DNA from 2 places in the Fusicatenibacter faecihominis genome. Region 1 is predicted to be linked to the other one. Evidence: riboswitches for the same ligand, from Rfam matches in the RefSeq annotation. Region 1 holds a riboswitch; the other holds the start of a gene.
The links. A riboswitch is a leader RNA that binds a small molecule or an ion and turns the genes downstream of it on or off. The one in region 1 is predicted to bind cyclic di-GMP.

Region 1 (5,163 bases):
GGCCGAGCATGTTTCCGTGAAGGAACTTCTGGAGGAGATCATCGAGGAGACCGGCTATATGAGAGAGCTCAGGGCGGAGGCTACCGACGAGGCCCTGTCCCGTCTGGAAAACATTGACGAGTTGATTTCCAAGGTGGCCGCTTACGAGGAGAGCACGGAAAATCCGACCTTAAGCGGTTTCCTGGCAGATGTGGCCCTGGTGGCAGACATTGATTCCATGGATGACAGCGACGACCATGTGACGCTGATGACCCTTCACAGCGCGAAAGGTCTGGAGTTCCCCAATGTCTATATGGCAGGCATGGAGGATGGCGTTTTCCCGAGCTATATGACTGTTTCCTCCGAGGACCCCACGGATCTTGAGGAAGAGCGCCGTCTCTGCTATGTGGGTATCACCCGTGCGATGAGGCAGCTGACCATGACCTGTGCCCGTCAGAGAATGGCAAGGGGAGAGATCCAGTACAACCGGATGTCCCGTTTCATCAAGGAGATCCCGGAGGAGTACTTAAGCATCGGCCAGCCGGCGAAGCCGAAGACGGAGCTCAATCAGCCGACCAAGCGGAAACTGGCGTTCCAGGATGCGAAAAATGCTTTCAAGAGCAAGGCTCTGGATCCGAAACAGTTCAAGGTGGAGAAAGCCGGCAGCCTGGATTACGGCGTGGGCGACACCGTGAAACACATCAAATTTGGTGTGGGTATCGTGGAATCCATCACTGATGGCGGCAGAGACTTTGAGGTGACAGTGAATTTCGACAAGTGCGGCGTGAAAAAAATGTTCGCCGGCTTTGCAAAACTGAAAAAGATTTAGAAAAATATTATAGTATTATCCGTGGAAAGGTGATATACTAAACACGAGAATAAAGAATGAAGAACGGCAATGGAGTTTTCCATGATGTCTGTGCAAAGGAGCGAAAGGACGTGGCAAATATGAACAGCAGATTAGAGGAATTATTAAACAGTCTTCAGAAAAAAGAAGAAGAGAAGCCGAAGAACGTAGTTCTCTGGGTTCTGGCAGCGATCGGAGCCGTAACAGCAGTGGCAGCCATCGCATACGCAGTATATCGTTATTTTACTCCGGATTATCTGGAAGATTTCGATGATGATTTTGATGATGATTTCGACGACTACTTCGATGACGAAGAGGAGGACAAGAAATCAGAGAAGAAAGACGAGGAAGCTTCCGAGGAGGAATAAGCTTCAGATCAGAGAAAATAAAAAGTGAGACAGATGTCTGTCAGGCAGGCACCTGTCTCTTTTTATGAGAAAGGAAAACAGATGAAAAAAGGTGAAATTTTAGAAGGTGTTGTAAAGGAGCTCCGTTTCCCGAACAAGGGAATCCTGGAGATCGAGGGCGCGCCTGTAGTGGTGAAAAATGCGGTTCCGGGCCAGAAAATCCGTTTTTCTGTGACAAAAGCCCGTTCCGGCAGAGGCGAGGGCCGACTTCTGGAAGTGCTGGAAAAGGCTCCGGGAGAGATTGAAGCGCCTTGTCCTCATTTTGAAAACTGCGGGGGCTGTACCTATCAGAATCTGCCCTACGAGCAGCAGCTTGCGATGAAAAGTTCCGTGGTGGAGAAACTTCTCCGGGAGGTATGTCCGGACCTGAATTTCGAGGGGATCAAGGGAAGCCCCAGGGAAAAAGAGTACCGGAATAAGATGGAGTTCTCCTTCGGCGATGCCTACAAGGACGGTCCGCTGGCCTTAGGTATGCATAAGAGAGGAAGCTTCTATGATATCGTGACCGTGGATCAGTGTCAGATCGTGGAAGAAGATTTCCGGAAAATTCTCTCTGCTGTGCTGGATTTTGCTGCTGAGACCGGCTTCCCTTATTATCACAAGCTCCGTCATACAGGCTTCTGGCGTCATCTTCTCGTGCGGAAAGGCCTGAAAACCGGCGAGGTTCTGGTGGCTGTGGTGACAAGCTCCCAGAACAGCGCGGATATGAACGCTTTGGCAGAGCGTCTGAAGGCTCTTTCTCTGGACGGCGAGCTGGTGGGAGTTCTCCATATTATTAATGACAGCCTGGCAGACGTGGTACAGTGCGACGAGAGCCGGACGCTTTTTGGCCGAGATTTTCTCTATGAGGAACTGCTGGGCCTTAAGTTCAAGATTTCTCCGTTTTCGTTTTTCCAGACCAACTCTTTTGGCGCGGAGGTGCTTTATGAGACGGCCAGAGACTATGTGGGTGAGACGAAGGATAAGGTAATTTACGATCTTTACAGTGGCACCGGTACGATTGCCCAGATCCTGGCCCCGGTTGCCCAAAAAGTCGTGGGTGTCGAGATCGTGGAGGAGGCCGTGGAGGCAGCCAAAGTGAACGCAGGCCTCAACCATCTGGACAACTGTGATTTCCATGCAGGCGATGTGCTGAAAGTCATCGACGAGCTCTCTGAGATGCCGGATCTTATCGTCTTGGATCCGCCGCGAGACGGTATCAACCCCAAGGCTCTGGAAAAGATCATCCGCTTCGGCGTGGACCGCATGGTCTACATTTCCTGCAAACCCACCAGCCTGGCAAGGGATCTGGTGACGCTCCAGAGCAGTGGCTACAGAGTAGAGAAATGTTGCTGCATCGATCTTTTCCCGTCAACCTATCATTGTGAGACGGTGTGCCTCTTGAGCAAACAAAAACCAGATACCAAGGTAAAAATAGGCATTGATATGGATGATTATTACCGTATCAGGGAGAATGCTGAAAGCAAATAAATCTTTACAAAACTGAATAATACATTGAATTAAAGCAGGATAGAAGCTGTTGATGCGTTAGGAGATAACGTGTCAGCGGCTTTTTCTTGTTAGGGCATGCCCTGTTTCCCATTGAGAAGTTTTTCTTGTGTACAGTAGAGCATTAGAGTATAATAAAATCAGTTTTTTGCATAAGTTTAAAAGCTTAAGAAGGATGATCGGCAAAACAGATGAAAGTCTGCGACGCAAAGCTACAGGGCCTGTAAAATGGCAGCCAGTTGCATGAAATGACGTGCACTGTCTGTTTGACAGTGTTTTTTTACGGTGTTATTTCATAAATCTAACCATAATGTTTTTGTTGGGAAAGAGAGAAAAAATATGAAAATCAAAAAAGTACAAAGTATATGTCTTGTCTTGGCATGTGGAGCAGCAACAGGACTTATAGGGTGTGGGAAAACAGATGAAACGTCAAAGAAACACGAAGCAATTACTTTTATGGCTCCTTATCTGGATGTGGACAGCTTCATAAAAGAGGTGCATAAAACCTATCCGGAGGTTGAACTTGAAGTAGTCCCGTACAGCGGAGCAAATACAACAACCTGTCTGCAGAATATGTTAGAGGCAGATGATCTTCCGGACATCTGCACACAGACTTTTTATAAACCAGATGTGGTGGATGTCAGTGATAAGATGATTGATCTCTCCGGATACGATTTTACAGATAATTATGTGGAATCACGTCTGAAAGATGTATCCGATGATGGTGCACTTTATATGCTTCCATCTTTGTACAACTGTTATGGAATCACTTATAATAAAACACTGCTTGAGAAAAATGGCTGGAAGCTGCCAACATCTTTTACAGAACTTGAAGAACTTGCAGACAAAGCAAAAGAAGCAGGAGTTACGTTATGTATGGCACAGATACAGTACCCTGGTTCAGCCTTTCAGTATATATGTAATATTGCGGATGCGGGATTCCTTAGTACCATGTCTGGAAAGCAGTGGCAGAAAGATTACCTGTCAGGAAAGGCAAATGTAAGCGATACACCAGGCATGATGGAAAGTATGGAATATATCCAAAAGTGGAAAGACCTTGGGATGCTTGACTGCAGCAACAGTGATCCGGCAGATGATGGCAAAACAAGAGAAGATTTTATAAAGGGAAACTCACTGTTTCTATTGGGACCACAGAATGGCATTATGGACGCAGAAGATACAACGGACAAATTTGGTCTGATGCCATACCTGTCTGAAGACGGAAGCAGGAATGTATTTATTTTAAATTAGTTGATTGTCTTGAAAAATGCTTGATTTACGGGCATATTCGCAGGTTTGCAAATTGATTTTACTACTCATTTACTACTTTTAACGGATTGAGCCTTGATATGCAAAAAGCACCTGCGGGCTGCCGGATAGACCGCTACACCACCTTACGCGGCACGTCGAAAAGAAAAAATAAAATAACACCACCTATAAGGCGGCGTTTCTCACTCCTACACTGGAGAACAGGAACGCTGCTTTTTTATGCCCTCATGTTACGCAGTAAGGGCAAATGAAGCCTTGATTTATGCGGCTCTTAGAGCGCGGAAATGAGAAATGCAAGGGTTGATACCTTTTCCCTCAAAACCGCGTTTCTACTGCGTAACAAATCCAACCAAAGGAGTGATGAAGCTATGGCAGTTTTCCGCGTGGAAAAGAACAAAGGTTATACGGTTATGAGCAACCACCATTTACGCAACAAGGAACTTTCCCTAAAGGCAAAGGGCTTGTTGTCGCAAATGCTCTCACTTCCCGAAGATTGGGACTACACCCTTGCAGGGCTGTCCCTTATCAACCGGGAAAGTATCGACGCTATCCGCACCGCTGTATGGGAGCTTGAAAAAGCCGGATATATCACAAGGCGGCAGGGACGCGACGAGAAAGGCAAAATGACCGCTATCGAGTACACCATTTACGAACAGCCACAGCCCCTAGCATTGGATTGTCCGGTATTGGAAAATCCAACAGCGGATAAGCCGATATTGGAAAATCCGACACCGGATAACCCGACGTCGGAAAATCCAACGCAATTAAATAAAGAACTATTAAAAACTAACTTACCCAAAAAAGAAAAATTAAATACAGATGTATCAAGTACCCATTCCATTCCTTTCCATTCCCTAAATCCCTCTCCCTTAGAGGACGCGGCACAGCCGCCGGAACGGAAGCGAAAGGAAGCGACAGACGCATACAGCGTGTATGAGGAAATCATCAAGGACAATATTGAGTACGACTATCTGATACAGGACAGATACCTTGACCGGGACAGGATAGAGGAAATCCTTGCCCTTATTCTTGAAACCGTCTGCACCAAACGAAAAACAATCCGTATCGCCGGGGACGACTACCCGGCAGAGCTTGTAAAAGCAAGGTTTATGAAACTGAACAGCGAACATATCCGCTTTGTACTTGACTGTATGCAGGAAAACACCACCAAAA
Region 2 (5,163 bases), on a different contig from region 1:
ATATTGAATTTTTAAGGTACGAATCCCATTTTAGGTATGGGAAGTCTTAGATCGTAATATGTGATGATGTAGAGATTGATCGGAGCATATTGAGACATTTTCTGGAAAAATATTTTGACGACCGCGGGGAAGAGGCTCTTGTAGAGGAATATAGTTCAGGAGAATCGCTGACAGCGGATGTGGAAGAAGGATATCTGGGAATGGATCTTCTGTTCCTGGATATTTTTATGAACGGAATTAACGGTATGGAAACGGCAGTGAAACTTCGAGCGCTTTCCTGCACGGCGCCCATCGTTTTTCTGACCATGTCTCCTGATTTTGCAGTCGAAAGTTACGAAGTGGAAGCTTCCGGCTATATCCTCAAGCCCTTTTCTGCATCTCAGTTGGTACGTCTTCTGGAGAAAACACTGAAAACCGGTGACCGGAACCGGGTAGCAGTAAAGACGGGACGGCAGTTCCGTTATCCCTACACCGATGATATCCTCTATATTGACAGCAACCGTCATATCGTCACACTCCATCTCAAAGATGGCAGTGAGATTGTGACGCAGGACAAACTGAATGATATCGAGTCCCGGATCGGAGAGAAGCGTTTTCTGCGGTGTCATCAGAGTTACCTGGTAAATATGGATCAGGTGGCAGACGTGAAAGAAGATTTTATCCTGAAAAATGGAAATATGGTCCCTATCCGGGTGCGTGGAAGAAAAGAGCTGATAGACGCATATAATCGGTATTTTCTCAGTCGAAAAGAGGGAGATTTTGCCGAATAAGTAAGGCGAAACGACGATTGTGCTTAAAATCCTGCCGATTGTGCCAAAGTTGTGCAGGAGCTGATTTTTTCTGATATACTCTTTCTCGAGAGGGAAAGAGAACTTTAAATTCAGCAAACCTGTTGAAAAGCAGTGACGCAAAACCAATGGGTCTAAGGCGTACAGCTATGACAGCCGGTTGCTGTGGGGAAAACCGGGAGTTTTCTCTACATAAGGTTCTGAAAAGCCGCGGCAGGACAACATCCTGTACGCGGTTTTTCTGCGTTTTAAGACTTTACACTGCTGAAAAAGTTACCTATAATAAAAACAAAAAAGGAGGAATTGATCGATGCAGTTAATTGATGGAATCAAGACAAGACGAAGCGTACGGAAATTTGAGGATAAAAAGGTTCCGCATGAAGTGTTGGAACAGATCGTGGAGGCGGCTGCCTTTGCTCCCTCCTGGAAAAATTCCCAGACCGTAAGGTATATCGCCGTGGAGGACGCGGCCCTTAAGGAGCGGATTGCCACAGAAGCTACGATGAATTTTACCCATAATAAAGATATCATCTCCGCCTGCCCGGTGCTGATCGTCGTTGTGACAAAGACCGGTATCTGCGGTTATGAGAAGGACGGTTCCTACACCACCTCCAAAAAGGACAAGTGGGAAATGTTTGACGCGGGCATCGCTTCCCAGACCTTCATGCTGGCGGCCCACGAGTACGGCGTCGGCACTGTAACGCTTGGCATTTTTGACGAGGAGATTCTTGGAAAAATCCTGGAGCTTCCGGAGGGCGATAATGTTTCCGCCCTTCTGGCAGCAGGCTATCCGGAAAGCGCTCCCGCAGCACCGAAGAAAAAGAGCGTGAAAGAGCTTCTTTCCTGGCGCTGATCGCTTTACTTTTAAGACTGTCTGTGTTATCCTTTCCTTTAGTAAATGGCCGCGGAAAGGCGGCAGAAGGGAAAACAAATGGATAAGGAAGAACGGAAAAAGATTCACAAAAAGATCAGCATAATCACGCTGCTTGCCCTGATTGTCGTTATCGCCGTCATGATCGGCGGCACCCTCATGGGCTGGCTTAAAATCTGGGCGTTTCAGCTGATTGCCTGTCTGTACCTTGTGGGCTACTGGGCTGCGACGGATATTCTGGAGCCGAAGCTCACGAAGCTTCTTGAGGGCGTCACGGAGGATCAGAAGAAAGCCTACAAGAAATATGCGGCCATGGATTTTGCCGGATATATGGGAATTCTGGTATTTGTCATCTTCGCAGGCCGGGGCGGCGCCAGCAATGTCGGCATGATTGGCCTCGTGGTTTACGCTTACACGCTGAGTGCGAAGAAGAAATTCCGGCTGGAGTTCCAGCACCCGGAGAAAATTCATAAGAAACAGGCTCCGGTACAGAAAAAAGAAGTTTCCATCCGTGAGAAAGCGGCTATGGTAAAGCCGGTGGATGACGAAGAAGACGAGCAGTAAAAAAGGGAGGGCGGCATATGCCGGCCCTTTCTTTCATATAATCAGACTGACAGACGATGGATGGCAGTGTGCATGAAGGCTGGAAAAGGATATCTGATTTTGCTGACGGCGGTATTTCTCTGTGCGGCCGCTGTCTGGATGAGCAGGGATGCGGTGGAGACTGTATCTGAGAAAAATGAGACGGAGAGTGCTGAGGAACTGGCGCCCCGGGTGGCCATCAGCTTTGACGATGGTCCCCATAAAACCTATACGCCGCTGCTTCTGGACGGCCTGAAGGAGCGGGACGTGAAGGCGACGTTTTTTCTCATCGGGGAAAATATTTCCGGCAAGGAGGAGATCGTCCGGCGCATGGCAGAGGAAGGGCATCTCATCGGAAATCATACCTACAGCCATGTGAAACTTTCTGGTATGGCTCCTGAGGCGGCCTGCGAGGAGATCCGAAAAACCTCCGACCTGATTCAGGAGATCACGGGAAAGCCTGCGGAATACATACGCCCGCCCTTCGGAGAGTGGGATAAGAGCCTCGAGTGCGGGCTGACCCTTTTTCCCGTACTGTGGACTGTGGACACTCTGGACTGGACTACGGAGAATGTCAGCGATGTGGTGCGCCGGGGCACGGAAAAGGTGAAGGATGGGGATGTGATCCTGCTTCACGACTGCTATGCTTCCTCGGTAAAAGCGGCCCTTGAGATTATCGATACTCTGAAAAGCAGAGGCTTTCAGTTTGTGACAGCGGATGAACTGATATTGGAATAGGAAGGAACGTCATGGATTTATTTGAATATGCAAGAAGCAATACGATGAAAAAGGAAGCCCCTCTGGCTTCCAGAATACGCCCGAGGACCCTGGATGAGGTGGTGGGGCAGCAGCATATCATCGGAAAGGACAAGATGCTCTACCGCGCGATCAAGGCGGACAAGCTGGGTTCCATCATTTTTTATGGCCCGCCGGGAACCGGAAAGACTACGCTGGCGAAGGTCATCGCCAACACCACCAGCGCGGAATTTACCCAGATTAACGCCACTTCCGCTGGGAAAAAAGACATGGAGGAGGTCGTGGCCAAAGCCAAGGATACCCTCGGAATGTACCAGAAAAAAACGATTCTTTTCGTGGATGAGATTCACCGCTTCAATAAGGGGCAGCAGGATTATCTTCTTCCCTTTGTGGAGGACGGAACGCTGATTCTGATTGGAGCCACGACGGAGAACCCGTATTTCGAGGTGAACAGCGCTCTGATTTCCCGGTCGGTGATCTTTGAACTCAAGCCTCTGACAAAGGAGGATGTGGGTGTGCTTCTGAACCGGGCCGTCTATGATAAGGAGCGGGGCATGGGTTCCTACGACGCGGTACTGGAGCCGGAGGCGGAGGAGTTCCTGGCAGATATTGCAGGGGGCGATGCGAGAAAAGCCCTCAATGCCATTGAGCTCGCGGTGCTCACGACGGAACGCAGCGCGGATGGAAAAATCCATATCACCCGGGAGGTGGCTTCCGAGTGCATCCAGAAACGGGTGGTGCAGTACGATAAGACCGGGGACAACCACTACGACACGATCTCTGCCTTTATCAAGAGTATGCGGGGTTCCGATCCCGATGCCGCGGTCTATTATCTGGCCCGGATGCTCTATGCCGGGGAGAGTGTGACCTTTATTGCCCGGCGTATCATGATCTGTGCCTCAGAGGATGTGGGAAACGCTGATCCCCAGGCCATTCAGGTGGCAGTGGCGGCAGCTCAGGCCGTGGAGCGGGTGGGCATGCCTGAATCCCAGCTGATTCTGGCTCAGGCCGCCCTCTATGTGGCCACTGCGCCCAAAAGCAATTCTGCCACAAACGCGATCTTTGAAGCTATGGAAGCCGTGAAAAACGGCAAGGCCACAGTTCCGGTCCACTTAAAAGATGCCCACTACCCAGGCGCCGCCAAACTGGGCCACGGCATCGGCTACGAATATGCCCACGACTTCCCCAAACACTTCTCCCGCCAGCGCTACCTCCCCGAAGAACTGGGTGACACCAAATTCTACCGCCCCAGCGGAAACGGGTATGAGAAAGAGATTGAGAAGTATCTGGAGTGGATACATGAATAAAAAAACACCAGGCAGAGCTTTCCAGCTTATGCCTGGCATTTTTTTATTCGGATTTCGGTTCTGTAAGTAGTGTCCCCATGACGTATTCGTAGATTTCCTGGCAGCGTTTGCCCCAGTGGTTGCACATGGCGATGGCCTGCTCTTTGTCGGGAACGCTGATGGTGAGATCCAGGAGATCGCCTTTTTTCTCCTTGACTTCGCAGTGGACGGAATATTCACCTGCGGTATTTTTATAATAGTCAGCGACAATGGCCACTTCGTTTCGGAGGGCCATTTTGTTTTCCTGGATATAGCGGTCGATGTCCTCACGGATGGGGGCGGAGATCTTCTGAGTGAAATAGCCGAGGGTCATATCGCCGTCCTCGGTGAGGTAATACTGGGAAGTATTCCGGATGGTCTCCATACGGATAAGCCCGGCCTCCACCAGCTCCGAGATGGCCTGCTGGAGTGTGAAATATGTGGTGTATTCCTGGTCCAGCACAAATTCAGAAATCTGGGCGTTGGTCAGCGGAAAATCCACTTTTTTCAGCATATATAGAATGATGAGTTTGTATAAGGTTAAAGGTTCTGCCATAGTTCCCTCCTTATGGTTGAAAAAATTTCCCCTGCCAGGAGCCACGCAATTTCAGCTGCCGGTGAATCTCATTGAGGACTGAGCGCTTCCGGCTGCTCCAGAGCGGGGCAATGAGAAGCTCTTTGGGGCCGTCTCCGGTGAGACGGTGAATCGTGATATCCGGTGAAAGTTCGTCGATGCAGCGGATCACAAGATCGATATATTCCTCCTCGGTAAAAACGGGAAAGCCCGGGTTTTCGTACCAGGCAGCCAGATCGGTCCCCTTCAGAACGTGAAGAAGCTGAA

Region 2: it holds a riboswitch for cyclic di-GMP, as region 1 does, so the genes downstream of both, LKD71_RS13210 (nitroreductase family protein) here and LKD71_RS16295 (ABC transporter substrate-binding protein) in region 1, are expected to answer to the same signal.

The regions. Positions count from the first base shown of each region.
Region 1 is NZ_JAJEPR010000048.1:6,309-11,471, reverse strand. It holds gene pcrA (DNA helicase PcrA) at 1-808, shown strand, start outside; gene LKD71_RS16305 (hypothetical protein) at 928-1,194, shown strand; gene rlmD (23S rRNA (uracil(1939)-C(5))-methyltransferase RlmD) at 1,276-2,703, shown strand; cyclic di-GMP riboswitch class I at 2,893-2,968, shown strand; gene LKD71_RS16295 (ABC transporter substrate-binding protein) at 3,061-3,972, shown strand; gene LKD71_RS16290 (DUF6017 domain-containing protein) at 4,359-5,163, shown strand, end outside.
Region 2 is NZ_JAJEPR010000027.1:28-5,190, forward strand. It holds gene LKD71_RS18385 (LytR/AlgR family response regulator transcription factor) at 57-770, shown strand; cyclic di-GMP riboswitch class I at 873-956, shown strand; gene LKD71_RS13210 (nitroreductase family protein) at 1,099-1,641, shown strand; gene LKD71_RS13215 (hypothetical protein) at 1,720-2,223, shown strand; gene LKD71_RS13220 (polysaccharide deacetylase family protein) at 2,296-2,979, shown strand; gene LKD71_RS13225 (replication-associated recombination protein A) at 2,991-4,304, shown strand; gene LKD71_RS13230 (DUF4364 family protein) at 4,348-4,878, opposite strand; gene LKD71_RS13235 (TIGR01212 family radical SAM protein) at 4,889-5,163, opposite strand, start outside.